2 linked regions of the Crateriforma conspicua genome follow. The protein of the gene in region 1 interacts with the protein of each later gene in a pairwise test. Links are inferred from orthologs where the notes say so. Each region holds a gene or a part of one and is shown in the gene's direction. Other genes may lie near its edges. The genes, in order: priA and Mal65_RS18410.

What was found.
Region 2: the proteins of priA (region 1) and Mal65_RS18410 interact in binary tests that used the Escherichia coli proteins (3 or more experiments, as listed by UniProt). The link is inferred for Crateriforma conspicua from one-to-one orthologs.

The regions. Positions count from the first base shown.
Region 1 is NZ_CP036319.1:6,176,296-6,191,768, forward strand. What follows is about bases 5,206-8,273. They hold priA (replication restart helicase PriA), read left to right. Parts: upstream 5,206-5,600; coding sequence 5,601-7,946; downstream 7,947-8,273. Other genes in these bases: nadD (nicotinate (nicotinamide) nucleotide adenylyltransferase), read right to left, coding at 5,206-5,363; Mal65_RS22640 (c-type cytochrome), read right to left, coding at 8,015-8,273. Outside these bases: Mal65_RS22610 (transglutaminase domain-containing protein), read right to left, coding at 1-941; Mal65_RS22615 (hypothetical protein), read left to right, coding at 1,453-2,163; Mal65_RS22620 (NADPH-dependent FMN reductase), read left to right, coding at 2,273-2,824; Mal65_RS22625 (calcineurin-like phosphoesterase C-terminal domain-containing protein), read left to right, coding at 3,021-4,628; more of nadD, read right to left, coding at 4,743-5,205; more of Mal65_RS22640, read right to left, coding at 8,274-9,859; Mal65_RS22645 (HzsA-related protein), read right to left, coding at 9,874-12,312; Mal65_RS22650 (hypothetical protein), read left to right, coding at 12,591-14,165; Mal65_RS22655 (Ig-like domain-containing protein), read right to left, coding at 14,242-15,473.
Region 2 is NZ_CP036319.1:5,029,048-5,044,293, forward strand. The notes cover bases 1-2,841. They hold Mal65_RS18410 (single-stranded DNA-binding protein), read left to right. Parts: upstream 1-1,092; coding sequence 1,093-1,590; downstream 1,591-2,841. Other genes in these bases: pth (aminoacyl-tRNA hydrolase), read left to right, coding at 1-530; rpsF (30S ribosomal protein S6), read left to right, coding at 612-1,034; rplI (50S ribosomal protein L9), read left to right, coding at 1,667-2,194. Outside these bases: ppdK (pyruvate, phosphate dikinase), read left to right, coding at 3,152-5,791; Mal65_RS18430 (tetratricopeptide repeat protein), read left to right, coding at 6,084-6,422; Mal65_RS18440 (Gfo/Idh/MocA family protein), read left to right, coding at 6,796-7,992; Mal65_RS18445 (ZIP family metal transporter), read right to left, coding at 8,033-9,124; Mal65_RS18450 (histone deacetylase family protein), read left to right, coding at 9,330-10,286; Mal65_RS18455 (bifunctional acetate--CoA ligase family protein/GNAT family N-acetyltransferase), read right to left, coding at 10,331-13,093; Mal65_RS18460 (sulfatase/phosphatase domain-containing protein), read left to right, coding at 13,311-15,246. UniProt on the Escherichia coli protein: Plays an important role in DNA replication, recombination and repair. Binds to ssDNA and to an array of partner proteins to recruit them to their sites of action during DNA metabolism. Acts as a sliding platform that migrates on DNA via reptation.

The DNA.
Region 1 (15,473 bases):
GCCGGTTCCAACAAGTCGGGCAATTCTTCTTCGTTCACGCGGTATGACAACAATCGAAGCGCAGGTGTGAACGTCCGCTGGATCTGGCCTTCATCGTCGACCCACAAAACCAGTTCATTACTGGTCTGTCCGCCGGTGTTCACTTCTTCGATGACTTCCAACAACATTCGCGTGGTACCGTCGTGCCAGGGCACGGATGTCTTGGAAATGGCGCTCAGATTCACCGTGGCCAGTTCATTGGTGATCGGCAGGATGTGTTTGATCTTTCGTGTTTCCCCCGGCTGCATGGGGCTGGACTGCAGCGACTGAATCACCGCCATCGCCCCCCGCACACTGTCTTCCCATGGAGCGTTTTGCGTGATCCGGCGTTGACCGCGAAACGTTTCAATCGACAGCTGATCATTTTCGACCACGCCGATCGATTGTGTTTCGGCGGGGCCCACGCGCAATTGACTCCAAAACGAACGCAGTTCCCCCTCGACCGACTCACGCGTCACCTGGCTTAGTGATTGAATAAAGGATGCATTTCCGCGATCAAACCGGATCACGTCGCGGACATCAAACCACAGCGAATTGGAACGGGTCTCGGTCCGCATCAGTTCCAACGCCGGCGCGGCAGGTACATCGATCAGAAAGTCGTCGCGTCGCTGGCCACCCATGCGGGCAGAAATGTGGCTGTACCCGACCGGTCGCTGATCCATCACGTAGTAAAACCAGGCATCCCAGTCATCGTTCCACACCGTGGTGGGAACCTCGAACGTCTCTTCGTCGCTGGGCACGGTCGGCCGAGCCGCGGGTTTCTTATCCACGATCGGTCGTTCCGGCAAATCGCATCCCACGCACAGCCCGAGTGCCAATATCACCCCCAGTCCGTGCGTCAGCGGCAAAGCCCACGCGGCCTGTCGGATCGCGTGCGGCGAATCTGCGATGGGATCGATCATGTTGGGTCCTAACCGTGCCAGTAAGAAGCAATGGGGGATCGAAGAAAAGACTTGATTCAATGATGTCGCGTGAACATTCGGTCCATCCGATCGCACCATTGGAACACGCCCAACGCCCATCGGAAAACCGCCGGGCCGGTCGGGCCAATGACCTGCCCAAGGGCAACAAGCAACGCCGGGTGCCCCCACCAGTCTATCCCGATTACCCGATTTGTCCCTCCGCCGCTGGACCATTCGATGTCGCCGTCGGCCACGGGAGGGCGATCTTTCGTCGGCTATCGCAATCAGCGCGGTCGTATCAACTCTTCCGCCTTTGACGCTTGGGGTGACCTTCGGTTCCCAGATTTGCCGTTCGGCGGTTCACTTCGGCACGCTTGCGGGCGGATCGGGGCCTAGCGTTGGGTGTACAGGGTCGTCGGTGCGGTCGATCAAGTTTCGCACACGCACGGCATCCGAGGCGACCAAGACGGGGTCGTCATTATCCAAGGGCTAACGCCACAGAGTTTCAATCATGGGCTTCCTGAAACGCATCCTTCGAACCAACGCCAGCGACGCCACCGGCAAAGCATCGGGAAGCTTTGAATCGTTAAGCGACGAAGAACTGCAAGTCCACATGGGCATCCGGACCTACGATGCGTTCGAATTGACCGACGCGATCCGACCGTCCTACGACGTGCAAATCAAGCCAAGGCAAGGCTTCCGCTACGACGAATACGTCGACGAAGCCAGCAAGACACGGACCCCGGTGATCATGGCTTCGGCCACACGCGGCAGCCTGATGGAACTGTTCCTGGAGCTGATCGAACCACTCGGCGCGGTGGTCGACGTCGCGTTGGAATCCAGCCATCACGCCCGCGGCCGCGACGAAGATCTGTACCGCGAACACATTGATGTCCCGGTGCTCAACAGCATCCTGTGGGAATTCGAAGACCTGTTGCTCAATGACGGCTGCACCGGGATCGCGGTGATCAACCCGGCCAAGAAACAGGAAGTCCAATTGGATGAACACAAACTGTTGATCGCCTACGGCGAACCACTGGACGACTTTCGGCAAGTGCTGATCCAAGGCGACGTGTACCCCGATGAAAAACTGAAATTCATCACCGAGGCGGAACACGTCCACAGCAGCAGCGAAGCCTACCTGAACCGATTCACCATGCTGAAGAACCGCCTGGGGATGGATTCCGAAACGAGTTTGGATGCGGAATCCTGGGGCGTTTGAATCCTCTCGAAAAAAGCAATCACGTCGGGAAAGCCATCACCGACGGCCTTCCCCCTGGACGTAAGGTCCGAAACAATCATTGGCGATTCACGACGCCAAGGATTCGTTCATGTTGCTTGTTCTCAGCTCCAGCCTGCACCCGACCAGCCGCAGCCGCATTTTGGCCAAGGCGACGCATCAACGCCTGGTCCAACAAGGCCGCCAGTGTCACTTCTTTGACCTGGCCGAAACCCCACTGCCTCCCTGCGACGGCGCCACCGCCTATGGGCACGAGAACGTGGCCGATCTGGCCCAACGGATTCGCGACGCCGAAGCCGTTCTGATCGCGTCGCCGGTCTACAACTATGACGTCAACGCGGCCATCAAGAACGCGGTGGAATTGACCGGCAAAGCTTGGACCGGCAAGGTCGTTGGACTGATGCTGGCCGCCGGCGGTGCCGGCAGTTACATGTCAGCGATGGGGCTGGCGAATAGCCTGATGTTGGATTTTCGCTGTCTGATCGTGCCGCGTTTCATCTATGCGACCGGCGAAAGTTTCGAAGGCAACTCCCTGGCCGACGACAGCATTTCTGACCGTGTCGACCTGCTGATCCGCGAAACGCTGACGATCTCCGACGCCCTGCTGGCTCAGCCCTCCGATGAAGCCTCTGACGACACCTAGGCCCCACGACGGAGGTGAGCCACAGGAAATCTTCATCGGTCCTTTACGGATCCAGCGGCGATCATTCTGAAACCAACGAGTACAGTTCTGTCTTTAAAGGAAACTCGGTCGCCCGCCTTGTCCAGATTTAAAACTTCCCAGTGGCGGTGCGGCCGATGCTTCGTAGTCCGAACCATGCACCCGCCTGAGGCCCCTCGTGAACATTCGGTTCCCTCGCACTCGGTTTTGCGTTGCAGTCGCGATTGTCGCGATCTGTGGCGAGAACCTGACCGCCCACCAGCACGATTCGCATCACGCCCTGGCTAACGGCCAAACCGCCGTCGGCATTGTTTTCGAAGACATCAATGCGAACGGCGTTCGCGATGAAGACGAACCCGGACTGGCAAACATCAAGGTCAGCAACGGAAAGCACATCGTCAAAACCGACCAGCAAGGAAAGTACAGCTTGCCGGTCACCGACGACACGATTCTGTTCGTCATCAAACCTCGCAACTGGATGACACCGGTCGATTCCGACAATCTGCCTCAGTTCTATTACATCCACAAACCGAACGGATCACCCAAGGACTTTCAATATCCCGGCGTCGAACCAACCGGTCCGCTGCCCGAATCCGTCGACTTTCCTTTGACGCGTCGCAACGAACCAGACCAATTCAAAGCTCTGTTGTTCGGTGACACCCAACCACGCAACATCAAGGAAGTCGAATACATGGCGCACGATGTGATCGAACAGATCATTGCCGAAGATGGTCACGGCGCTTCGTTCGGTGTCACGCTAGGCGACATTGTGTTTGATGACCTGTCGGTGATGCCACCGTTGAATCAAGCCATCGCGCTGATCGGTATCCCCTGGTACAACGTGATCGGCAATCACGACATCAACTACGACGCACCGAACGATCGGCTAAGCGATGAAACGTTCGAAAGTCATTACGGCCCGAATTATTACTCCTTTGACCACGGCCCGACGCATTTCTTGGTTTTGGATGACGTGACCTGGGTCGCCAAACACGACGGTCAGCGGGCCCACTATCACGGTGGATTGGGTGAAGATCAATTGACCTTCATCCGCAACGATTTGGCCATGATCCCGGAAGACCAATTGGTCGTGCTGATGATGCACATCCCGCTGCAAAACGTCGACGATCGCCAAGATCTTTATCGACTGATCGAAAAACGCCCCGCCACGGTGTCAATCTCCGCTCACACCCACTACATGGAACACGTGCTGATCGGTGACGAAGACGGCTGGCAAGGCCCCAAGCCTCATCACCACATCATCAACGTCACGGTGTGTGGCAGTTGGTGGCGTGGCCAACCTGATGAACGTGGAATCCCGCACGCCACGATGAGCGACGGTGCCCCCAACGGCTATTCCATCATGTCGTTCGACGGCCAAAATTATTCGTTGGAATTTCGTGCGGCCAGTCGTCCCGCCGAACACCAAATGAACATCTACCTGCCCGAACAGGCCGCGTCATCGGATCTGGCAACCACCGTTGCGATCGCCAACGTGTTCGCCGCCGATGCGAACACCCAGTGCCAAATTCGTGTGAACGATGCTGACTGGTCGGACATGGACGCGATCCGCATCGAAGACCCGGCGTACGTTCGTGCCAAACAGGTTGAAGAAGCGTTGCCCGAGCGAACGTGGATCGACCTTCCCAAACCACACGCAACGCCGCACATGTTCCGTGGCATGCTGCCGACACATTTGCCGGCCGGCACGCACCGCATCGAAGTCAAAGCGGTCTTTGCCGATGGCCGTGAAATCATCGATCACCGGATCATGCGGGTCGAATAACTAGCTTCCAGCATTGGTTCCCACCGGTGATCGCTACACCGGTGCGATGCTGCTGTGATTGAAAGCCTGAATCTATCCGTTGACCTGACCGAAGTATCGCAATGGTCGCGGATCTCAGGTCTCCGCGGACCGCATGTACAACGATTCGGTTCTGATCAACACTTCGACCGCGTGGGGCACACGAAACCGGATGCTTTTTCCGTCGGCTATCCGCTGGCGAATCTCGCTGCTGGAAACTTCAATTCGCGGGACTTCGACAAGACTGCCTTTCAGTCGCCCCACGACCGAAGCCCCCAACGCCTGCTCCAGCCCCCCAAAGTCGATCGGCGGCTCGCCACCGCGATGAAACACCGACAGATCGGCCAGGGACAAGATGTCTTGCAGTCGACGCCACTTTGGCAAGGTGGGGACCAAATCGCTGCCGACGATCAACACGAGATCATCGTTGGGAAACTCTTCCTTCAGCTCCGACAACGTGTCGACGGTATAGCTGACGTCACCCCGGCGAATTTCGCGATCGTCGACGACGTGTTGGCTGGCGCCGCCCAATGCCAACCGCAGCATGGCCACGCGGGTCTCATCCGCGGCCGCCTGCCGATCCTGTTTCAGTGGAGACTTCGCCGTCGGGATCCATCTCAATTGGTCCAACCCCAGCGTTTCGATCGCTGATTCGGCGATCCACAAATGCCCCAAATGCACCGGATCGAACGATCCCCCAAAAACGCCAATACGCATGATGAAATGTCACTCTCGTTTATCGGTCCGGGCAACAACGCCCAACTTTCGACCGTGAATCATCCCCAAGTCGGGGAACCCAACGCATCGGCATGTCCAAGATCGCCCCGCGGGTGACCAAACGTGTCAACGACGTCGGCAAAATGCCAGCCAACGACACTTTCGAAGGGATGCATTATGTTGACAGATGCCTGCAATCACGCCCCCCACGACACGAGTCCGCCGTCGGGCAACGCCATGACGCACGATTTTGACCACGATCCGCCCCACCGCAACCGCGGGGATGACGCGTCGCGTCAGGTGGATCTGTTCGATAAATCGCCGCCGCCCTGGGAATTGGTCGCAGCCGAAGAAACCGCAATCGCCCGCGTTGTCTTCAGCCAGTCGCCGCACGGTCCCTATGACTACGCGATTCCCGATGCAATACGGTCACACATCCAACCCGGGTCGCGAGTCCGTGTCCCGCTGGGGCGACGACGGGGCGGCACGATGGGCTGGTGCATTCATGTCGACATGGCTGGCAAAAGCCGCCACAAACTGCGTGAAATCAGTGAACTGCTGGACGAGGAACCTCTGTGCGATCCGGCTTTGGTTCGACTGGTCCTTTGGATCGCCCACTACTACCAGGCTCCCGCGGGACAAGTCTTCGATACGCTGATCCCTTCCAGTGTCCGAAGCAGCGCCGGCACGAAACAAAAGACGTATTTCCGGGCCGACCCCAAGGATTTGACTGAAGAAATTGTGGCGGGCCTGTCGCCCAAACAACAAGCCGTCGCCCGAATGCTGCTGGCCGCAAACGCCCCCATGACGGCGGCCCAGATCAGCATCCAAGTCGGTTGCACCGAAGACCCGATTCGGCGTCTACATAAAAAGGGACTGCTGTCCAGCGAACGCCGACGTGAACAAAACAGCGGCATGACCACCCGCTGGCAAATCAACGACGGGGAAGCGGAAAAAACACACCACCTGACCGACTCGCAATCGGACGCATTGAAACAGATCAATCAAGCCGTTGAATCGGAGAAAACCAAAGTCATGCTGCTGCATGGTGTGACCGGCAGTGGAAAAACCGAAGTCTACATCCGTGCGATCGAACACTTGGTGAAATTTGGCCGCGGCGCGATCGTGTTGGTGCCCGAAATCAGTCTGACTCCGCAAACACGAGGACGTTTCGAAAGACGCTTCGATAGCGTTGCGGTGTTGCACAGCCAGATGACGCCCGCCGAACGCCATTTCCAGTGGCAGCGTATTCGCAGCGGCGAAGTTCAAGTCGTCATCGGCCCACGCAGCGCCGTGTTCGCCCCACTGCCCAAACTGGGGCTGATCATCATCGATGAAGAACACGACGGGTCGTTCAAACAAGACACCCAGCCACGATACCACGCTCGAAAGGTGGCCATCGCTCGTGCGAATTCGCTGGGCATTCCCGTGCTGTTGGGATCCGCCACGCCGTCGCTGGAATCTTGGCATGCCACACGAACCGGCCACGCCGAACGTCTATCGCTGCCGGATCGAGTGCGTGACCGGGCCATGCCCGATGTTCAATTGGTCGACATGCGCATCAAAGACGATCGAACCGTGGGTGCGATCAGCCGCCCGCTTCACCAGGCGGTTCAAGAAACAATCCATGAAAATGGCCAATGCATTTTGCTGCTAAATCGGCGAGGGTTCGCGACCACCATCCAGTGCCCATCGTGCGGTCATGTGGTCGCGTGCCCGGATTGCGACATGCCACTGACGCACCATCGCGACGGCGGCAAAGCGATGTGCCACTACTGTGACTTTTGCATCGCGACGCCCCCATGGTGCCCGGCATGCCGATTCGACGGTATCCGATACGGAGGCCTGGGCACACAAAAACTGGAAGTCGAAGTCAAAGCACGGTTCCCCAACGCCAATGTCGCGCGGATGGACAGTGACACCATGCGGCGACCGGGCAGCCACCAAAAGGTGCTCTCGGCGTTTCGATCAGGAAAGATCGACATCCTGTTGGGAACACAAATGATCGCCAAAGGCTTGGACTTTCCCAATGTTTTGCTGGTGGGCGTGATCAACGCTGACAGTGCCCTGCACTTCCCCGACTTTCGCGCCGCCGAACGGACGTTCCAACTGGTCACCCAAGTCGCCGGACGAACCGGCCGTGGTGACCGCGGTGGTCGCGTGATCGTGCAAACCTATTCACCGGAACATCCCGCCATCCAAGCGGCATCGCGACACGATTACATCGGGTTTACCGAAGACGAACTGGTCAATCGAAAAAAGTACAACTACCCGCCATGGGGTAGCGTCGCCCGGATCATCATCCGTGGCACCGAAGAAGAAACCACTGAACGTATCGCGGAAGAATTGGTGGGACGCATCGAAGCAACGCGGGACTTGCTGAAACACGAAATTCGCATCCTGGGCCCTGCCCCGCCCCCGATCGCCCGTCTGCGCGGCAAGTTTCGTTTCCACGCTCTGCTGCAGTGCCCGGAATCTGGCCCGCTGGGTGAAACCATTCGGCGTGCTTGCCAGGATTTCCGTATCCCCGAAAAGGATGACGTTCAGTACGTGGTGGACATCGACCCGATGGACATGCTGTAGCCAAACTGGCTCCTTCGCTGCCACGCGTTCGTGCCCGCATCGGATCCCCAAGCGACTTTCCCACCTGATTACAACGACAGAACGTACGCGACCAGATCGTTGACCTGTTCGTCGCTCAGTTCGGACGTTCGTCCGTGACGATCGTTTTCATTGAATTTCACGAAGACGTCTTTGATGGTGGCCGCACGTCCGTCGTGCAGATACGGCGCGGTACGCCACACTTCCACCAGCGACGGCGTGTCAAACCGCTTTCCACGTTCCCGGCTTAAACCAGTGCCCACGTCATAGGCATTGCCTTCGGTGAAATTCGGTCCAGCGTGACAGTGGATGCAGCCCGACGTCGCGAATACCTCGCGGCCTCGCTCGGCCGCTTCGCTCAGTTCGCCATCGATGCGGTGGGGGCTGGGCAGCGGACGCAGGCTTTTCAAATACTCGTCGATCGCCGACGCATCCGCCTCCGGACGCACGGCGAATTGAATGTGCCGAATCCCAGCTCGCACGGCGGCCTCTGCATTCGCACGAACGCCCAACGCCATGGCCGGAGGTGTCTGATGCGATAGCAACAACGATTTGGTGTTCTTCGGATTGCCAATCCCATCGTTCAGCAAGTCCCAGTTCAATCCATCCACCCGCCCATCACTGGGATGGCAACTGGAGCAACTTTGCCAAGTCTGAAAACACAGGGAAGCATCATGGAAATACATCTCGCCTCGACGCTGCGGCGTCATTTCCACATCATCGCCAAGCTTCAATCGGTCGACTTGCTTCGGATTCGTTCTCGATAAATCAACGAAAACGATTTCGTCCGTAAAAAACATGGCGACCGCCACGGTATGACCAAAGATGACTAGCGACCGCGCGCCATTGCCTTCCACGTCGATGCGTTGCCGAGCCCCCACCAAGAATGCCAAATCGTTGGGAACGTTCTTCGCTTGATTCGACACCTCGGTCACCTTTCGTCCGGCCGCCGCATCGTTCAACTTGCGATGCAAATCGGCGCGATCGATCACGCTGATTTCTTGCGTGCCCGCATGGGCAACACAAAGTCGATTGCCGCCCCCATCAACCGCAACGCCCCAAGGATTGGCAGCCCCACGATCGATTTCATCCAGCAAAACCGTATTGACCACTCGCTGATCCGGAACATCGATCACTGTCACCGCGTTGGTGTTCATCCAACCGCGTTCCAATTGAGTGGTCGGCAACCGATACCTGGCCAAAACGTGCGTCACGTACGCGAACCGGCCATCGGCATCCACACAAACATCCCGTAGCGAATTGGATCCGTTGGGCAGCTCCAGCGTGACCGTGTGCAGCGAATCGAGGTCGATCAATACCACCTTTGCCGCCAAGTATTGACCGTCGGCGGTGCCATCGGGCAATTCGTGTGCAACGACCAACGCCCGGCCATTGGGTGTCATCACCGCGGCACAGGGCTCGCGTGATACCGCCACACGATCGATCACCCTGCCGTCCAACCCCATCACGACGATGCTGGATCGATAGCGGTCGGCGACGTAGATCCGTTTCCGCTTTGCATCGACCACGGGAGCAACCGGCGCATGCAAATCCTGTTGGACCGAACGAACCTCTGACGAATCGACATCCACCTCCAGCACCACCCCGTCAGCGGCACCCGCGGTCACCAACAAACGATTGGAATCCAGCATCGCCACCCCGGTTGGATTCTGCGGCAAACGGATTCGCTTACGTAACACCCGACTTTCAGTATCAATGACCGAGAGCGCTCGTCCGGTCGTCTCACACACAAACAACCTCTGCTGGTCTTCCGACACTAGCAAATGCATCGGAGATTTGAATCCAGATTCACCGGCATCGGCCGACTCCGCCAAGCCAGATCGACATCCCCAGGCCAGCAATCCTAACCAGAATACGACGAGCAACTTTGGCATCCGACCGAACCTGTTCATGGCACCGTGACCTCGTGATCCACCGGGTGATACCAAAGCGATTCCCAATAGGCTCGATCCGTTTCGTACACATCAATAGCGTCGCGTCCGAGCTGAAATTCCGGAGGCAAAATACCGAACCGCTTCATTTCGCGAACATACGGGGCGGTTGGTTCGAAACCCGGCATGTCAAATCGCTTTCGCTTCTGCAAATCTTGATGCCCGGCGCGAATCATTGACAAAATCGCTTGATAATCGGGATCATGCTTGGACCGAAACACTGGCTTGCCACCACATCGGCCCTCGCCCCCCGCTTCCTTGACCAGCGGTGCACGCAACACCAAAGACTTCTCGGGGTGCGTCAGATTGAAAACGATGTGACGTGTTCTCCCCAAATTCGGCTCGTCCCACGTCGGACGCCAAAACGAGATCTGGGAATTGTCGGAAAGATCCTTCGGAATCTTCTCGTGACAGGAAACGCATCGTCGCCGGATCGCAGCAGCGGCCAAAATCGTCTCCGGCCACTCTCGACCCGTGTGATGCACCTGTTTGTTTTCTTGATAGCCACCAATCATGCCGCTGGCTAACGCCGCGTAGGTTCCCGGATAGGGTGCCCCCGTCTCAATCCAGTACTTTACGATCTTTCGTTCCGTCTCGGTTGCGTTTACGCCGTAGTGTTCGCCTGACAACTTTTGCATCAACGGACTGACCGCGGCACCGATGGAATAGGGTGACAGATTGCTTTTCGCTTCATTGCGTCCGTCAACGAACTGCTTCAAATACGTCAGCATGTAATAGCTGTGCGAATACACCGGCCCATGGTCTCCCGTCAGCATCACACCACCTTCGCGACGTTCGGTGCAGTGGCAAGTGACGCAATGTCGATCCAAGATGGGCTGGATGTCACGCGGAAAATCAAAAACGTCGGGAACACCTTCGATGGGTTGGATCTGACTTGGCGGCCGGCCGATGGCCAGATAGTCCTGAGTGGTGTCGATCATGTCGGGACTTTGTGTCCGATGCTCGTGGCATCCGACGCACCCGGTGGTCTCACCAGGCATCACGTTGGTGAACGACTGCATTCGCTTCACGGTGTCCCCATCCTCATCGACCGCGATAAAGAACAACGATCGCAACGCCGGCACTTCAAAGAATGCAGATCCGTCTGATTCGACCGGAACCGTTCCCAACAGTCTTTCCAGCGTAAAGGTTCCGCCATAGCTGATCGGTTCCATACCACCGGTGTAGTTGATCGGCTTTGGCAAGGATTCGACCACCAGCAGACGAGTGATCGGTTTCCCGCCCTTCTTCATCCGCCGTCCTTGCTTGACATCCGACAGAAACATTCGTCCTGTCGCTTGTCGTGCATTGACCCGCGATGGAATGACGGGCTCGCGTTGCCGCGGGACCAGGGGACGTGGTTCGTGAACCCAGACGGATTGCTCGGCGCGTTCGGCGTCCACTTGATACAGTTCACCCTGCTGGCCATCAGGGCTAATCCAAAGCAATTTGCTGGTTCGGGCACAAAGAATCAGGTCGGGCGTGACAGCATAGGGGTCGCGATAGTTGAAATCCTTCTCTGGCGTGATTCGAATCGCTGACGATTCTTGATCCGGCCCTTGTTTGGGACTGACGACGTACACCGCGCCGGCATGTTCCTTGCGTCCGTGGCCGGGCGAAAAGATAGACACGACGTTGTCCGTTCCCGGGATGGGCTTGGCATCGATCATCAACGTTGACGGGCTTTGATTTCCATAGAAAACCATCGCACCGGAACCATCGGGATTCATCGTCCAAAGATGATGATAGTCGACTTGCGATCGGTCGATGTATTCCCAACGCTGGTACAAGATACGACCATCATTCAATGGCCATGGTGTGTTGTCGTGTTCAATGTTGGCCGACAACTGGTGAATGTTTTGACCGTTTCGATCGCAAGCATACAAAACCGCGACGTGCGTCAGCCAGCAGTTCACCCATCGCTTGGCACGTGTGGAAACAAACACCAGCGAATCGTCTGGCATCCAGGTCGGTTCGATATCATCAAAGGGTCCATCGGTCAGCTGCCGAAGCCCCGTGCCATCGGTTTGAATCTCGTACAGATGATAGAAATCGCTATCGCCGGGGCGGTATGAAAACACGATCGTTTGACCGTCATAATGCACCACCGGATCGCGAACCGCCCCCTTTGGATCGTCTAACAAGACGGTGACTTTGCCTGTTGCGACATCCAATTTCGCCAAACGCCCGAAAGCCCCGTACGCTTTGCGATCACGGTCATCGGCATAGTATCCAAAATTGGCGTACCAATGCCCGTCATAGTTCAATGACCGTTCGGCAAACACGATTTGCGCGACATCGCCTGGCAACAAATCCTGTTCAATAGACGCAGCATCCAAAAAGCGGAAACTGCAAAACAAGATGCCGATCGCACAACAAGACTTAACGGTGGGCATAGCGGTCAATCCACGACCGGAGCATGTCGGCGAATTCGATCCGACGGTCCGTGACGGTTGGATTCTTTGGCGGGGGCGGGCATGGAGGACGATTCCACGTGTGATCCCAGTGTAGCAAACAGCGAACGGATCACTGCCAGATCAACGCGGTCAAATCGACGCACCACGGTGCAGGACGGCATGCACTTTCCGACCGTAAACTTCGCATGCCTAAAATATGGATGTCCAAGAGTATCCGTGCCTTCCCTCAATTCCCTCCCGCCTTCCGGCCGAACACCATGTCACGCATCCCCGCCCTTCTGATCGTCGGCGTTCTTGCGTTCAGCACCTCTGCAGACGCACAAACCGACCTGTGGAACCTGGCGCAAGAACATGCGGACACGCATCGTTTTTCGACACTCTTCACGGCACAGCAGGTCACGTCCGACTTGGCCAACGATGACGACATTGATCAAGCGATTCGTTGGTGCCGCGAAATGGGAATCACCAAGGTCTACCTGGAAACGTTTCGCACGCAGCACTGGGCGGACTCACAAACCATCGCCCACGCTCGAGACCGATTTCGCAAAGCCGGCTTTCTTGTCTCTGGCTGTGTCACCACCACGCGGGTCGGCAAGATTTCGACCGGATGGGATCTGATTTCCTGTTACACGGCCAAGGAAACGCAACAGCAGACTCGCCAGATCTTCGAGTTTACCGCAGGCCTGTTTGACGAAATCATGATCGATGACTTCTGGTTCACCGATTGCCAGTGTGAACAGTGTGAAAAAGCACGAGCGAATGGGCGCGTCGTTGTCGATGGAGAAACGTTTGATGTCGACGGTGACCAGTGGAGTGATTATCGACGCGAACTGATGCTTCAGGTTTCCAAAAACCTTGTCCTGAAACCGGCAAGAGAAGTCAATCCGAACGTTTCGGTGATCATCAAATACCCACAGTGGTACGACAATTTTCAAGAACGAGGATACGACGTCGTCCGTCAAACCGAGGTCTTTGACCAGACTTGGGTGGGCACCGAGATCCGAGACGAATTTGACGAGCGTTGGGGCGGGCGTGGTCGCACGACCGCCTACTTTTTGCAGTCCTGGCTGGAGGGAATCAGCGGCCGAAAATGCGGCGGCGGTTGGTATGACACTCTCGGGACCACCCCCGCAACTTACCTTTCCCAAGCCAGGCAAACCATTTTGGGTGGCGCCAATGAATCAATGCTGTTCAACGCTGGAAATCTGCGTTTCAAAGATCCCGGACGCTCCGACGCGGAGGCATTGCAAGACGCCCTCCCCGAACTGTTGCGACTCGCCACGCAGGTCCGCAAGCGCCAAGCCATTGGCGTCACCATGTACAAACCACCAAACAGCGAGGGCGAAAATGAACGGCGTGTCTTTGAATTCGTCGGGATGATGGGCATTCCGTTTGTCACGACCGATCGCTTTCCGAATGACGCGGACGCCGCGTTCTTTTCGGTGCATGCATTGCACGATGCAGACTTCGTGAAGAAGCTTGCCCAATTTTTGCAATCCAAACGACCGGTGATTCTGACGGATTCGCTTGCGCAAAAGATCGCTAAAGATATCGACCTGTCAGACGACCACTTCTCGATATTGACGTTGGATGGCAATGTGGAAAACGCCTACTCATTGCCCGTCAAAGAATTATCGATGCTACGCGACGTAGTTCTCAAGCCGTTGAACTTGGCAATCACCGCGCCGCAGCGAACAGCCATCTATTGCTACAGTGACGGAAGCTGGGTCGTGGAAAATTTTAATGACAAGCCGATCCAAATCACAATCAACGGTCGATCGCATTGCGTCGAAGCGAACCACTGGGCATCGCAGTGGATGGAAGAACACTGAAATCGCCCTAGCCTTCCTACGGCACGTTTTGTCGAAGCCTCCACCGTGTCGATCGGTGCACGCGTCTACCCAAGTCCTAAAACAGCTGCTTCAATCCTTCGTCGATCCATTGGACGAACGGGTCATCTTTGCTTTGCATCGCTGGTGAGACACGGTTCGGCCGCTGCACGTCGGCCTCCGTCGATTCTGGTTCCGCGGCATAGCGACCACGCGATACCTGATTGATCACCAGCAATGCGTCGTAGCTGGATATCGTTCCACTTCCATCGACGTCATAGAACGGATAACCGTGACCGGCCATAGAAACAGGGATCTCCGACTGCGTGGATCCAAGTTCCCTGCCAAGCCGATTGATGACCAGCAACGCGTCGTACGCCGACACGTCGCCTTCACCGCTGACGTCATAGCGATTCTGGGGATTGTGCTCTGGCTGAACGCCGACATGAATAAATACTGTGGCGGGTTCGCCGACCCGCTGCATTTCATCGGCGACATCGTAGGTGAATGAATCTGTGCCAAGGAATTCCGGATCCGGAGTGTACGTTGCGATCCCCGCCTCATCGATTTCGACGTTTCCGTTGTTGGCTGGCACACGAATCCGCATCGTCAAGGCATCCAATGGCTGATCGCCCACAACATCATTGGCAAGCAGATCGATCTGAACCGAGGTGCCTGCCGCGGTCAACGCACCATCATCGTTCAGTTTCGGTGGTCGGGGCGCCTCCACAATCAAACGATATCCGGGATGCAATTCGCCCGCATATCCTTCGACTTTCAAGACATAGACAGCCCCCGCCTCGGCCTGAAACAGCACCGATTCCTCGTCACCGTAATTCGTCGATCCTGTAACGAACGCCTCATCGGCATCGTAGACCGACAAATCGATGTCGCCACCATCGGACTGGCCCTCTAGCAAGACCGTGACGGTGCCCGCCGATCGGGATTGCCACCGAAAATGATCCAAGTCACCGGCATGATCAATGGTCAGATCGTTGATCACAACAGAACCGCTGTCGATCGCGACAGCCTTGGCAAACCCATCGTTGGGCTCGTACGAATCGGGGCCAATCTCCGTCATCCCCGTGACAAAGTCGACTTTGACATTTCGACCGGCCATGGTAACCCCCGACACCACAATCGGCTGATCAAGCCCTGCACCCGTCGCGGTCATTTCATAGACACCGTTGGGAACCGCCAATGCATACCCGCCCGACGGTCCTGTGACGGTCTCGTACACACCGCCATTTTGATTGCGTGCTTCGATTCGAAGCTCCGCTAACTCTTCACCGATCGAGTACATCCGATCAA
Region 2 (15,246 bases), 1.2 Mb from region 1 along the record:
ACCAGGGAACACGGCACAACGTCGGATTCGACGTCTTGTCCAAACTGGCCGGCTTGCTGGCAGCGCCGGGGGCGAAGACGAAGTTCGAAGGCGAAATGACCGAAGGCCACAGCGGCGGACAAAAACTGGTCCTGCTTTGGCCACACACCTACATGAACGCCAGCGGCCGCAGCGTCCGCAAGGCAAAAGATTTTTTCAAATTGGATGACGCCGACCTGCTGGTCGTCTGCGACGATCTGAATCTGCCGACCGGGCGATTGCGGATCCGACCACGCGGCAGTGCGGGTGGCCAAAAAGGGCTGGCCGACATCATTCGGATGTTGGGCGGCGAAGAATTTGCCCGCTTGCGGGTTGGAATCGACCGACCACCACCCGGTTGGCAAACGCCTGACTATGTGTTGGGTCGCTTCGATTCGCAGGAACAGTCGTTGATCGATCCGGCGATCGATCGTGCCGCTCGGGCCGTCATGGACTGGGCAGTGGACGACATGACGGCGGTGATGAGCCGATACAACGCGAAGGCTGATTGACCGAAAAGCCGCACAGACAACGAAACGATCCGGTGACGAATCGCCCGGCATCGAATCACTTTTTACGAGAGACCCCGAAAAGTGGCCAACAACACCTACGAAACCCTGTTGATCCTGGACAGCAACCACTACGCACGCGACCCCGGTGGCGTCGCAAAACGTGTGGAAGAAGTTGTCACGGCGGCCGGTGGTGAAGTTCACGTCAACCGACTGTGGATGGAACAAAAGCTGGCGTACCCGATCAACGGGCACCAAAAAGGCACCTATTGGTTGGTGTACTTCTCCGGCGAAGGCGACGTGGTCGCCAAGACCGATCGCGGATTCCACTTGGATGACGCCGTCGTTCGCCATCTGACCATCCGCTTGGATCCACGTTTGGTGGAACCGATCCTGGCCAACGCTCGCGGCGAACGCATCGTTGGGTCGGATTCGGATGAAGCGGGCGATTCGGAATCCGGCGACGCCCCGGCCCCGGCCGCCGCCGAAGCCCCGGCAGAAGCCTGATTCGTCGTTCCGCGATTCACCGTCACATCCCCCAAACCACAACAAGGAGACCTCGCCGATGGCCAGCTACAATCGCGTCGTCTTGATGGGCAACTTGACGCGAGACATTGACTTGCGTTACACGCCCGGGGGACGTGCCGTGACCGACATCGGTATCGCCGTCAACGACCGTCGTAAAAATGCCGAAGGCGAATGGGTCGACGAAACCACTTTCGTCGACGTCACCCTGTGGGGACGGACCGCGGAAGTCGCCAGCGAATACCTAAGCAAGGGCTCTCCGATCTTTATCGAAGGCCGCCTGAAACTGGATTCGTGGGAAAAGGACGGCAAGAAGAATTACAAACTGCGGGTCATCGGCGAACGCATGCAGTTGATCAGCGGACGTGAAGGATCCGGCGGCGGTGGCGGCGGTCGTCGTCCCGCACAAGGCGAAGCGTCCCAGGGCGGCCCTCCGCCGCAAAGTCATCGCGACGATTCCGGCCCGCCGCCCGGACGTGGCGACGCCCAGCCGACCGGCGAAGGTGCCGGATACGAAGACGCCGACATCCCGTTCTGATCGACTCGCCGCCCAAGGCCGACGAATCGAACCAAAACATTTCATTCATTCACCATTTCCATCACAGATCACGATCATGCCTGCGACCCGTCACAAGCAAACGTTCAAACGCCTGCCCAAGGGCGAAAACGGCGGCATCCAACTGTTGCTGATCCACAACATCGAACACCTGGGCAAGCAGGGCGACATCGTCGAAGTCAAACGCGGTTACGCGCTGAACTACCTGCTGCCGCAAGGCCTGGCGACCATCGCCAATGACCACCACAAGCGAATGGTGGAAAAGCACCGCGACAAGCTGCGTGCGATCGAACTGGAAAAGCTGAAGGAATGGCGAGACTTGGCCGACGAACTGGGCAAGCAGTCGATCACGATCGAAGCCAATGCCAACGACGAAGGTCACCTGTACGGCAGCGTTGGTCCGCACGAAATCGTCGACGCCCTGAAGGAAGCCGGCTTCACTTTGGCGCAAGACCAGATCCGCCTGGAAGGTCCGCTGAAGGAACTGGGTCTGTACACGGTCAAGATCCACTTGCACAGCGAAGTCGATGCCAGCCTGAAAGTCTGGGTCGTCCCGACGGTCACCGCCGAATCGGCCGAAGCCTGATCGCAAGCCGTTGGCCGTGTTCGTTTGCCCGGACATGCACCCGGACATGCACCCGGACGAGACACGCGTCGGAAAACGACACGCAGGGCGTTCCCCCGATCGCTTTGCGAAAGCATTGTCCTCCGCCCTCACCGGATCGATTCGGCTGGGGCGGACGATTGGTGAAGGTCGCCTCCGTATCTGATTCGCGTCAGCATCGGAGTGACCACCACTTCATCGTGATTTAGATTCGACGGTTCTAGGTTCGCGAAAGGTGAACCGGACACAATCACCACACTGCGGGGCTGTGGCGGAACTGGCAGACGCGCTGGATTTAGGTTCCAGTTTCTTCGGAAGTGCAGGTTCGATTCCTGTCAGCCCCATTTCGGACGCCTTGTCGCCGCGACGGACCCGCCGACCGGCCTCCTTCGCGGCAGGCTTTGTTGACCGCCGCAAGGAAAAAATCGCGGCGGCGTGATGCAGCCCATCGTTGCCGGAACGTCGCCGGCCTTTCAACCGCCGCCGATCGCAATGGGCACGGTGTGGATCTTTCGTCGCTGGCACCGGTTTGCGGCGCGGCGTGTTTGCTCAGCGTCGCCCCGCATCTGAACGCCAACGGCCCCGTCGCATGACAGTTTCGTGATTTGGCGAATTCGGGCCTCAAGACGAAGGACCGCCGTGACGGCCGGACGACCAGAACGCTGGCCGGCAAGACGTTTGACGGGTGATCGGCAACCGGTCTCTGGTTCCCCTTGACGCGCTCGTTGGTCGCATCCGCACGTTCTGGACCAGCTGTCTCATTGACCGTATTGCAAGACACAAATAAATTGCCCGCCAAAACATGACGTTTTACACGGGCATCTCCCTAACCCTCGACTTTTTTTAACGACCGTTCCCCAGAGAACAAACATGGCCAAAAAAGCAGCCTCCCAAAGACGCGCAACCGCACGGCGTAGCAGCGCCGCGGCATCCGACAAGATGGTGTACTACTTCGGCAAAACCAAGACCGAAGGCAAAAAGGCGACCAAGGCCGTGTTGGGCGGCAAGGGCAAGAACCTGGCGGAAATGACGTCGATCGGTCTGCCCGTTCCTCCCGGATTCACGATCACCACCGAAGTCTGTGACGCTTATTACAAAGCCGGCAAGAAGTTGCCAAACGGCTTGATGGATGATGTCCACAAGGCCGTCGAACTGCTGGAAAAGGAACTGAAGAAGTCCTTCGGCGATGATTCCAACCCGTTGCTGGTCAGCGTCCGCAGCGGTGCCGCTGTGTCGATGCCCGGGATGATGAACACCATCCTGAACTTGGGTCTGAACGATGTCGCAACCGAAGGCTTGGCCAAAGCGACCAAGAACGAACGTTTCGCTTACGACGCCTATCGCCGACTGATCAACATGTACGGCGACGTCGTCATGGGCATCGAACACGAAGCGTTCGAAGAAGCCTTCACCAAAATCAAGAAGAAGTACAAGGTCACCGAAGACACCGAGGTTCCGGCCGAGGGCTTGAAGGAACTGTGTGACGCCTACAAAGCCGTTTACAAGAAGGGCTGTGGCGAAGAATTCCCGCAGGACCCCATCACCCAACTGCAATTGGCAATCGAAGCCGTTTTCGGTTCTTGGAACGCCGACCGCGCGATCAGCTATCGCCGAATCGAAGCCGCCAAGGGCAACACGGAAATCGCCAACCTGATCGGTACCGCCGTCAACGTCCAAGCGATGGTGTACGGCAACATGGGTGATGATTCCGGAACCGGTGTCGGTTTCACCCGCGACCCGAACACGGGACAGAACAAGTTCTACGGCGAATTCTTGGTCAACGCCCAAGGTGAAGACGTCGTGGCCGGTATCCGCACGCCGCAACCCGTGTCGGAAATGGGCAAGTGGGACCGCAAGGCTCACAAGGAACTGATGGAAATCAAGAAGACGCTTGAGGACCATTACACCGACATGCAGGACATCGAATTCACGATCGAGAAGGGCAAGCTGTTCATGCTGCAAACCCGAACCGGCAAGCGGAACGGGATCGCCGCGGTAAAGATCGCATGCGACATGGTCAAAGAAGGCCTGATCGATGAAAAGGAAGCGGTCCGCCGCGTCCCGGCATCCGACCTGACTCACTGCCTGCTGCCCAGCTTCAAGCCCACCGCCCGCAACGCCGCCGACGTCCTTTGTCGTGGCCTGAACGCGTCGCCGGGTGCTGCTGTCGGCAAGCTGGCGTTCACCGCCGAAGAAGCCCGCAGCCGATTTGAAGCCGGCGAAAATGTCATTCTGGTCCGTCGCGAAACCAGCCCCGAAGACGTCGAAGGTATGTCGGCCGCCGTCGGTATCTTGACCAGCACCGGTGGTGCGACCAGCCATGCTGCAGTCGTCGCACGAGGTTGGGGCAAGTGCTGTGTCGCCGGTGCCGGTGACATTCACATCAACGAAAAGGCCAAGAAGATCACCGTCAACGGTCGCACATTGACCGACAAGGACACCATCAGCCTGGACGGGGCGACCGGTGAAGTGATGGCTGGTGAAGTCGAAACGCAAGAGCCAAAACTGGCCGGCGATTTCGCCAAGCTGATGACCTGGGCCGACAAGTACCGCACGTTGAACATTCGCACCAATGCGGATTCGCCTGCCGACAGCAAGCGTGCCCGCGACTTCGGTGCCGAAGGCATCGGGCTGTGCCGTACCGAACACATGTTCTTCGAAGCCGATCGCATCATTCACATGCGTGCGATGATCCTGGCGGAAACCGAAGATGATCGCCGCGCGGCGTTGAAGAAGTTGCTGCCGTTCCAACGCAAAGACTTCGAAGGCATCTTCAAAGCCATGAAGGGGCTGCCGGTGACCGTCCGTTTGTTGGATCCGCCGCTTCACGAATTCCTGCCGCACGACAACTCGGCACAAAAGGAAATGGCGTCGGAATTGGGCGTCAAGCCCGCCGAAATCAAGAAGCGTGCCGAAGCCCTGCACGAATCCAACCCGATGCTCGGCCACCGTGGTTGCCGTCTGAGCGTGACCTATCCAGAGATTCTGGAAATGCAGGTCCAAGCGATCGTCGAAGCCGCGATCAACAGCGCTAAGAAGAAGATCGATGCTCACCCGGAAATCATGATTCCGTTGGTCGGTACATCGGCCGAACTTCGCATCCTGCGTGAAAAGGTCGAAGAAACGATCGAAGCCACCAAGGCCGCCAAGAAGTTTGACGGGAAGTTGGACATCAAGATTGGCACGATGATCGAAATTCCGCGTGCCGCGTTGACCGCCGATGAAGTTGCCGAGTACGCCGACTTCTTCAGCTTCGGTACCAACGACTTGACCCAGATGACGTTCGGCTACAGCCGTGACGACGTCGGTGGGTTCCTGCCGGAATACATCGAAAACAAGATTCTGCAGATCGACCCCTTCCAATCAATCGACCAAACCGGCGTCGGCCAATTGGTGTCGATGGGCGTCGAAAAGGGCCGCAGCATCAAGAAGAATCTGAAGGTCGGCATCTGTGGCGAACACGGCGGCGACCCACAGTCGGTCCGCTTCTGTCACGAAGTCGGTCTGGACTACGTCAGCTGCAGCCCCTTCCGTGTGCCGATCGCACGCTTGGCTGCCGCACAAGCTGCCCTGGGTTAATTCCATCGGGTTGCGTCTGGCCCCGAAACCTCTGACGTCGTCGTTCCGGCGACGGGCGAGTCGGGGCAAACATAAAAGCTGAATCTCTAGGGCCGGTCGTCGCCATGACGAACCGGCCCTAGAATTTTATTCCAACGGTTTGGTCGTAGATCCCATCCGCATCCAAGCCCGGTTAGCCTTGCAGCCCCGACCATTGACAGGATTCGGTCGTTGCGATGCTTTCAGCGGTCGGTCGTCCCGAACCACCGATCCTTCACCACCACCGCGTCCATTGCGAAAACGGTTTTCAGCCATGTCCGATATTCACGCCCAGTACAACGACGTCGAAAAACTGATCGACGAAGAGAAATTCGAGGAAGCCATCAAGGGCTTGGAAGAGATCGTCGCGCAAGACGATTCGTTCGTCCTGGCACACTTGGCCCTGGCGCGGGTCTACACCAAGACCGGACAGCACGCCGAAGCCGTTCAGCACGGTGAAAAAGCATGCGAACTGGAGCCCAACGAATCGTTCAACTTCACCGCGCTCAGCGTGACGTACCAGCGTGCGTGGGCGGGAACGCAGGACCAGGAATTCATTCGCAAGGCCGAAGACGCGATGGCCCGTGCACAAACGCTGCAAATGCAGCAGTAGAAAGCCGGCGACCGCCCGGTCGCCAGAATGTCATTGACCAAGATCGGCCGCGTCGATAACTTATCGCGAAACGGCCACATGCTTTCTTCACGGTGACTGTAGCTCAGTTGGTTAGAGCGTCGGATTGTGGTTCCGAATGTCGGGGGTTCGAATCCCCTCAGTCACCCTCTTTTGACTTTCGGCCGTCTTTGCCCGTAAGTCCCACACCGGTTCGCCGCGGTGCGATTTTTCGGTGGCGGCCGTTTCTGGACGATCGCTCGCTGATCCATCCCTAGGTCACGACGCTTCCACAGCGAATCAATGGTGGCCACCGGTATGATGCGGGCGTTGGCCGCGAGTGAACCGCGTCTTCAATCCAGCGGGTCATCACCCCATGAAGGTCCTTATGGTGGGCACCGGCGAATACACGACCGGATATGTCCACGATCAAGCTTCCGATTCCGACAAATCCGCTGGTGTCGTCGCACTGACGGTATTCGACCTGCGACGCCGTGGCATCGTCGAACAAGTTTTGATGGCAGGCACCAACGGCCGAAAAATGCCGGGCATCCGCGATCATTTGCAACGCGTGATCGGTGACACCTATGCCGACCTAGATGTGACCGCACTGTGTTTTCCGGCCGATGATGTCGACCGCGATCCAACCGCGTACCAGCGGGCGATCGAAGCTCTGGATCCTGGGGATGTCGTCACCGTGTTCACCCCGGACGACACACACTTTGCCATTGCGATGGATGCGATCCGGCACGGTTGCCATGTCTTGATCGCCAAGCCGATCGTCCTGACCGTCGACCAGCACCAGCAACTGATCAGGGCCGCCAACGACGCGGAGGTTTTGGTGGCGATGGAAGTCCACAAACGCTGGGATCCGATCTATGCCGACGCACGAGATCGCATTCGAAATCTCGGATCATTCGGGTTCTTTCATGCCTACATGAGCCAACCCAAATCTCAGCTAGACACGTTTCGGTCTTGGGCGGGTCAATCAAGCGACATCAGTTACTACTTGAATGCGCATCACATCGATTTTTTGAACTGGTCGATCGGATCGATGGCCACCCCCGTTTCGGTTCACGCATCGGCGGCAACGGGATATGCCAAGGGGCGAGGAATCGACACCGAAGACACGATCACGCTGACCGTTGACTGGGCAATGAACGACGGCACGGCAACGGGCACGGCGGTCTTCACATCTTCCTGGATCGCACCAAAATCGGATGTGCATTCCCAGCAACGATTCTTTTACATGGGGCATCAAGGCGAGGTGACCGTTGACCAGGCCCATCGCGGCTATAGCGTTGCGACCGACGGGCGAGGTTTTCAATCGGTCAATCCGCTGTTCATGAAGTACACGCCCGATGCCCAGGGCCGATTCGCCGGACAAACCGGGTACGGGTATCGCAGCATAGAGGCGTTCGTGCAGGCCGCAATTGAAATTCGCCGGGGGCGGGCGACACCGGACGACTTTCACGGGCGACTGGCCACGGCAAAAGACACAATCAATGTGACCGCGATCTTGCAGGCGGGGCGCCGAAGTCTGGACACCGGCACGACGATCAATCTGGACTGACTCCATCACCGATGGATCAAGTCACGCGTCGGGCAAATCATCAGGAATTCGCTTCCGCGTTGACTGCGGGTCGCGATGAATCGTTTTGGGTGTGTTGGTGCCCGGGAAGATTCTCAATGCCCACCGCGATCCCAACACCGATCAACAATGCGGCGGTCAGCTTGCCTTTGTCGTGGTCATGGAATGCCACCTCGGGCAACAGGTCGGCCAGGGCGATTCCGATAAAAAAGCCCGCTGATACGGCCAGCCCCCACCCCAACAGTTCGGTCTGTGACTGCAGGGCAGACGTACCAACAAAAAAGGCCAAAGCACCAAACGGACAAGCGGTGGAAAAGACGAGATTGGCGACCGTCTGGGCCCGCGGCGACCAATGCTGTCGCTGCATCACCGATAGGATTGCGAAGGCGTCCAGCGGCTTGTGCAGTGCCACCGCCGAAAAAGTTCCCAGTCCGGCCAACCCCAACCATGCGTCGCCGGCATGGTCCGCCATCACGCTGCTGGCCAAAGCCACGCCGTCGATCAGCGTGTGAAGCGTCAAGCCGAAGAACATGCCGAACCAACCGAGTTTACGCCCGTCTTCCAAAGTCCCAGGCGGACGTGATGGCGGATCGGCGGCCGCCCTGTCGATCGCATCATGCCTGTCGATCGCATCATGCCTGTCGATCGCATCATGCCTGTCGATCGCATCATGCCTGTCGGTCAAATCGTGCCTGTCGGTCAAATCGTGCCTGTCGGTCAAATCGTGCCTGTCGGTCAAATCGTGATCGTGTCCGGTGCCCGGATCATCCCAATGGTCGTGTCCGTGGGCATGGCTATGGTCGTGTCCACCCTCGTGATGGGGCGACGAAACCGGACCGCCATGATCGTGGGTGTGGAACAGCCGGATCATCAGGAACATCGCGATCAAGCCGGTCAACGCACCGGTGCACGCGCGTGATGCCGACACCAACATCTCGGTCGCATGTGGCAGCATCGCCAGCAGCGCGATCCCCAGCATCAATCCCCCCACACCGCTCATCAGCAACTGGGTTCGCAGATGCGTCATGCGCAAAATCGCAGACAACCGTCCACCGATCAACGATGCAAAGACGATCACGACACAGTAGGCAATCAGCAGCGGCAAAGCGGGCATGGCGGTCCAGGTAGCGACAGGAAACGCCCACACTAAAAGATCGCAAATTGGTTGCCTATAGGACACCGCGACAATCGCCCCGCGGCAGCAAGCAATGATCGTCCTGGCATGTCAGCCCCCCCAGGTCCGCCATCGCCGGGCAAAGCAGCGTCAAACGTGTTAGGTTGCATCCATGGGCCCGAAATCGTTTCTTTGACCGAGCATCATGACGATGACGCTGCTGTACTACGATCCCGTTTACATGCAACATCGCACGGGACGTCATCCGGAATCCGCCGAACGCTTGCAAACCGTGGTTCGGCATCTGCACTTTGTCGGGCTGGATTCGTTGTGCGATCGGCCCGGCTGGGAACCGGCAAGCCGGCTGCAAGTCGAACGTGTTCACACGGCGGAATACCTGAATCGATTGTCCCAAACCCAGGACGCCGGGGGCGGATGGTTGGACGAAGACACCATCATGAGCGACCAGTCGTTGGTCGCCGCCTTGAAGGCGTCGGGCGCCGTCTGTGACGCGGTCGATCGATTGATCGCCGGTGACGCCAAAACGGCCATGTGCTTAAGCCGACCTCCCGGTCATCACGCGCTGGCCGATCGAGCGATGGGATTCTGTTTGATCAATCACGTCGCCGTTGCGGCACGTCAGGCGACGAAGCAGCATCAAATGAATCGAGTGATGATCGTTGATTTCGACGTGCACCATGGCAACGGGACCCAAGACCTGTTTTACGAAGACGAGCAAATTGCGTTTTTTTCAATGCACCGAAGCCCGTTTTATCCACACACCGGACGTGAGGATGAAACGGGAACCGGCCCCGCCTTGGGAACCACATGCAACGCGCCGGTGAAGTTTGGAACACCTCGGCAAACGCAAATGGAAACCTTTGCCGCCAAGCTGCAGGCCTTTGCAAGCCGACATCCGCCTGAATTGATCATCGTCAGCGCGGGCTTTGACAGCCATCGCAATGATCCGGTTGGTTCGCTCGGCTGGGAAACCGACGACTACCAGACGATCGCCGAAACCATACTAGATTTGGCTCACACTCATTGCGAGGGCAAGGTCATCAGCGTGCTCGAAGGCGGATACGACCCGACGGCGTTGTCCGACAGTGTGACGTTGTATTTGGAGACGTTCATGGATGATGAACATCGACGCGGTACGTAGGACGTTGGCCGTCCGTTCAGACGCGTCGGTTCATCCCGTGGTTGTTACGCTTGCTTTGATTCTGCGTCCGCATTCGCATCGGACATGTCCAGCGTAAAGATCAAGGTGTCATCGCCAATGATCCGCCGGCATTGAAAGCCGCGGTTTTGAAAGATGGTCCGCATTGCACGATTTTCCGTGGCGGTTTCAGCGACGATTTTTTGCAGCCCCCGTTGCTTTGCAATCTCCAGACAGCGGTCGGTCAGGATGGACCCCAGGCGTCTTCCCTGCCACCGGTCGTGAACCATCACGGCAAATTCGGCTTCATGATTTTCCGCATCGGCGACCAAACGTCCGACGCCGATCAAACAAGACTCACTGCCGGCGATGGCCGGATCATCGGACTGCGCCGGCGGATGGTATTCCGCCACAAGCGCGAGTTCGCGGTCGTAATCGATGAAGCAATAACGTGCCGCCATTTCGTGTTCGACTTGCTTGAACAGGTATCGGAACCTCAACCGAATCGTTTCCTGTGAACATGTCGCCAACATCCGTGTCCAAGCTTCTTCGTCTTCGGGCCGAATCGGACGCAACGTCACTTCGGTGCCATCACTCAGACGATCCGCACGAATCCAGCGATCGGGATAAGGACGGATCGCCAAATGTGGAAAATCGCCAGGCGCAATCGGCTTCCAATCGTGATCGACCAGGACTGTCGCATCCAACGCGATGGTTCGTGTGGGCGTCACCACCAACGGGTTGATGTCCAGTTCGATCACTTCGGGATGCTGGGCCACCATGTGGCTGATGCGTATCAATGCATCCTGCAGAGCATCCATGTCGATCGGCGGACGCCCACGGTACGCATCCAACATCGGACGACATTGCAATTGTTCCAACAGTCGCCGTGACAGCGATTCGCTAAGCGGCGGCAATTCGACCGCCGAATCTTGAAACAGTTCCGCGTCGATCCCGCCGGCGCCGACCATCAGTACCGCGCCGAACACCGGATCGCGTTTGGCCCCCACGATCAGTTCCCGGCCCAGCGGATCGACCAACATCGGCTGGACCGTGACCCCGCGAACCTGGATGTCGGGTCGTGCCTGTGCCGATCGTTGATGGATCGTCTGGTAGGCTTCGGCCACCTGTTCGGCGTTGCTGACATTCAGCACGACACCACCGACGTCGGTCTTGTGAGTCAATTCGGGTGCGTAGACTTTCACGGCGACGGGATACCCCATCGCATCGGCGACGGCAATTGCTTCGTTAGCGGATCGCACGACTTGCGGCATCGTGACATCGATCCCATAAGCCGCCAGCAGACGCTTGCTACGCAGTTCCGACCAAACTTGTGATGATTGTTTTTCCGCGGCATCGCCTTCACCGCCCAACAAATCGTCCACCGTCCGATCATCACTGACCACCACCGGCGGTGCGGCTTTGGGCGTTTCATACAACAGATCGTATCGGCGTCCGTAGTGCACCAAATGCCCAAATGCGGTGACCGCTTTTTCGGGACTGGAATACACCGCGATGTCGTGGTCATGAAGCCACTTCGCCCCGGACGCCGCTCGCGACCCGCCCATCCAACATGCGATCAAAGGCTTCCGGTGTGCTTTGGCAACATCCGCAATTCGCCGCGCGGTTTGATCCGGATCGGTCAGCGGTTGCGGAACCAGGATCGCCAACAAAGCGTCCACGCCGTGATCGGCCAGCATCACGTCGGCCGCTTCGCTGTAGTGGACCGGATCGGTGTCGCCAAAAACAACGGCGGGATTGTCACGCGACCAACCGCTGGGAAAAAGTTCGTCCATCGCATTGCGGCGTTGCGGATCCAACTTTGCAAGTTGCCCACGACATCGCATCAATGCATCCACGGCCATCACCCCCGGGCCCCCGGCGTTGGTCAAAATTCCCAAGCGTGAACCACATCGATTCGGGTAACGGGTCAACAATTCCGCACAGCCCCACAAGTCTTCCGCCTGATCGACACGCACAATGCCCGCGCGTGCAAACGCGGCGTCATACACCGCATCGATTCCCACCATGGCACCGGTGTGAGATGCCGCAGCGATCGCAGATTGATGGTACCGCCCCGCTTTGCATGCGATGATCGGCTTGTACCGAGTGAAGGCCCGCGCGGCCGACATGAAACGCCGTGCGTCGGCCAGCGATTGCAAGTAAATCACGATCGCATCGGTGTGCGGATCAAACGCCAGATGGTCGATCAAATCAGCCATCGTCACGTTCACCATGTTGCCGACCGACACGACGCAGGAAAAGCCGATTCCTTCGCTGGCGGCGCGATCCAGAATCGATGCACAAAAGGCGGCCGACTGTGAAAGAAACGCCACGTTCCCCTTTTGCACCACATCGGTCGCAAAGCTGGCATTCAATCCGACCGGTGGGCGAATCACGCCAAGACAATTCGGACCGATCATCCGCATCCGCGGATACTTGGCCAAAACGGTCTTCAGTTCGTCTTCGCGCCCGCGCCCTATCGGACCAATCTCTCGAAAGCCATCGCTTAGACAGATCAATCCGCCCACGCCGGCCTTGCCACACTGATCCACCACGTCGGGCGTCGCATCGGCGGGGGTGCACAGCACCGCCAGATCAACGGCGTGTGGCACGTCACTGATACGAGAAACACAATTCAGCCCATGGACTGCATCGTGGGCCGGATTGATTGGGACAACGGGGCCTGAAAAATCGGTACTGATCAGGTTGGCGATCACTCGTTCCCCGACACTGCCGACACGCGAACTGGCGCCAATCACAGCCACACTTTTAGGCGAAAAGATCTTGCGCAAAGGTCGAAACGGCATCTCGCAATCCGTCGGGCGTCGTCCAATCAAGCGGGGGCATCAATACGTCAAGTCTAACGAATCGCCGATCTGGAACGCGGCAAGGTTCTGACAGTTCCTTGTAACCGCGACGCTTTGGTCCGCCGGTCGCCTCCGCCCGCTGTCCCAACCGTTATCCTGTTGGCTTTCCCACCCCGCCTGAAACCCTTCCTTCGAATCTTGGGAGCCCAACCTGATCATGAGACTCGGCACACCGCCGGCGCTGAGAACCGCCGCCATTTTGGCCCTGCTGACCGCCACCGCCTTCGGCCATCGTCTGGCCACAGCGAACGACGACACCGCAAAGCGGCCAAACATCTTGTTTGTGTTTTCCGACGACCACGCGACGCAGGCCATTGGCGCTTACGGTTCGAAAATCAACCAAACGCCCCATCTGGATCGCATTGCCAGCGACGGCATGTTGTTTCGCAATTCGTTCTGCGCCAATTCGATTTGTGGACCGTCCCGAGCCTGCATCCTGACCGGCAAGCACAGTCACATCAACGGATTCCGACGCAACGGCAACCGTTTTGACGGCAGCCAAGTGACGTTTCCCAAGTTGTTGCAGGATGTCGGCTATCAAACCGCACTAATCGGAAAGTGGCACCTGGGGACCGACCCGACAGGGTTCGATCACTGGGAAGTCTTGCCGGGACAAGGCAACTATTACAACCCGGTCTTTCTGCAGATGGGTGGTGACCGCAAGCAATACGAAGGCTATGTCACCGACATCATTACCGAACAGGCGCTGGACTGGCTGAAGAACCGTGACGAGGACAAGCCGTTCTTGATGATGTGCCAACACAAAGCACCGCACCGAAATTGGTCGCCACCGCCACGTCACTTTTCACTGTACAAGGACACCGACGTTCCCGTCCCGGAAACCCTTTTCGATGACTATCAGGGACGAAGCGAACTGCTGAAAGAAAACGAAATGTCGATCGCCGATCACATGTATTGGCAGCACGACATGAAGTTCCAGGGCGAAAACCAGTTCCCCGAACACTTTGCATCCGGCATCATCAATCGCGAATATCAGCGAATGACGGACCAGCAAAAAGCCGCCTGGGACGCCGCCTATGGCCCGGAAAACGAAGCTCTGATCAAGTCGATCCGTGACGGTTCGATGTCCGAGCAAGACATCGTTCGGTGGAAATATCAACGCTACATCAAAGACTACCTGCGATGTGTTCAAGCGGTCGATGACAGCGTCGGTCAGCTGCTAAATTACTTGGATGATTCCGGCTTGGCCGAAAACACCATCGTGATCTACAGCTCCGACCAAGGTTTCTACTTGGGCGAACACGGCTGGTATGACAAGCGTTGGATGTTCGAAGAATCGCTGCAGATGCCTTTCATTATTCGCTGGCCCGGTAAGGTCAAAAGCGGCGTCGAATCCAAAGCGTTGATCCAAAACATCGATTACGCGCCGACGTTCCTGGAAATCGCGGGCGCCGGTGTCCCCGATGAAATCCAAGGACGCAGCATGGTGTCGATGCTGAAGAACGAAGGCAAAGCGACGTCCGATTGGCGCGACGCGATCTATTACGCGTACTATGAAAATGCCGCAGTGCACAACGTGCCGCTTCACGATGGCGTCCGAACGGATCGGTACAAGTTGATGTACTTCGCCCGCACTCGCCAATGGAATCTGTTTGATCTGCAAACGGATCCGCTGGAACTAAAAAGCGTGCATGACGATCCGCAGTACGCATCGATTTTGCTGGCGATGCAAAAACGGTACTGGGATTTGCGTGTTCTGTACGACGTGAACACGGCGACCATTCCTGCGACCCGCGGCACCGAAAAATGGTGGGCCGATCGCTTTCAATCGCAGACACGCCGTGCATCCCAGGGCAACGCGGACCTTGCCTTCATCGGCGATTCAATCACGCAAGGTTGGGAGGGCGCCGGCAAAAAGGTGTGGCAGGAATTCTACGGTGACCGAAGCCCGATCAACTTGGGAATCAGTGGCGACCGTACCGAACACGTGATTTGGCGTTTGGACAAAGGCAAGGTCAACAAGTTGAACCCGAAGGTGGCCGTTGTCATGATCGGCACCAACAACACCGGTCACTTGATGCAGTCGCCCGATCAGGTCGCCCAGGGCGTGACGGCCATCATCGAAGATTTGC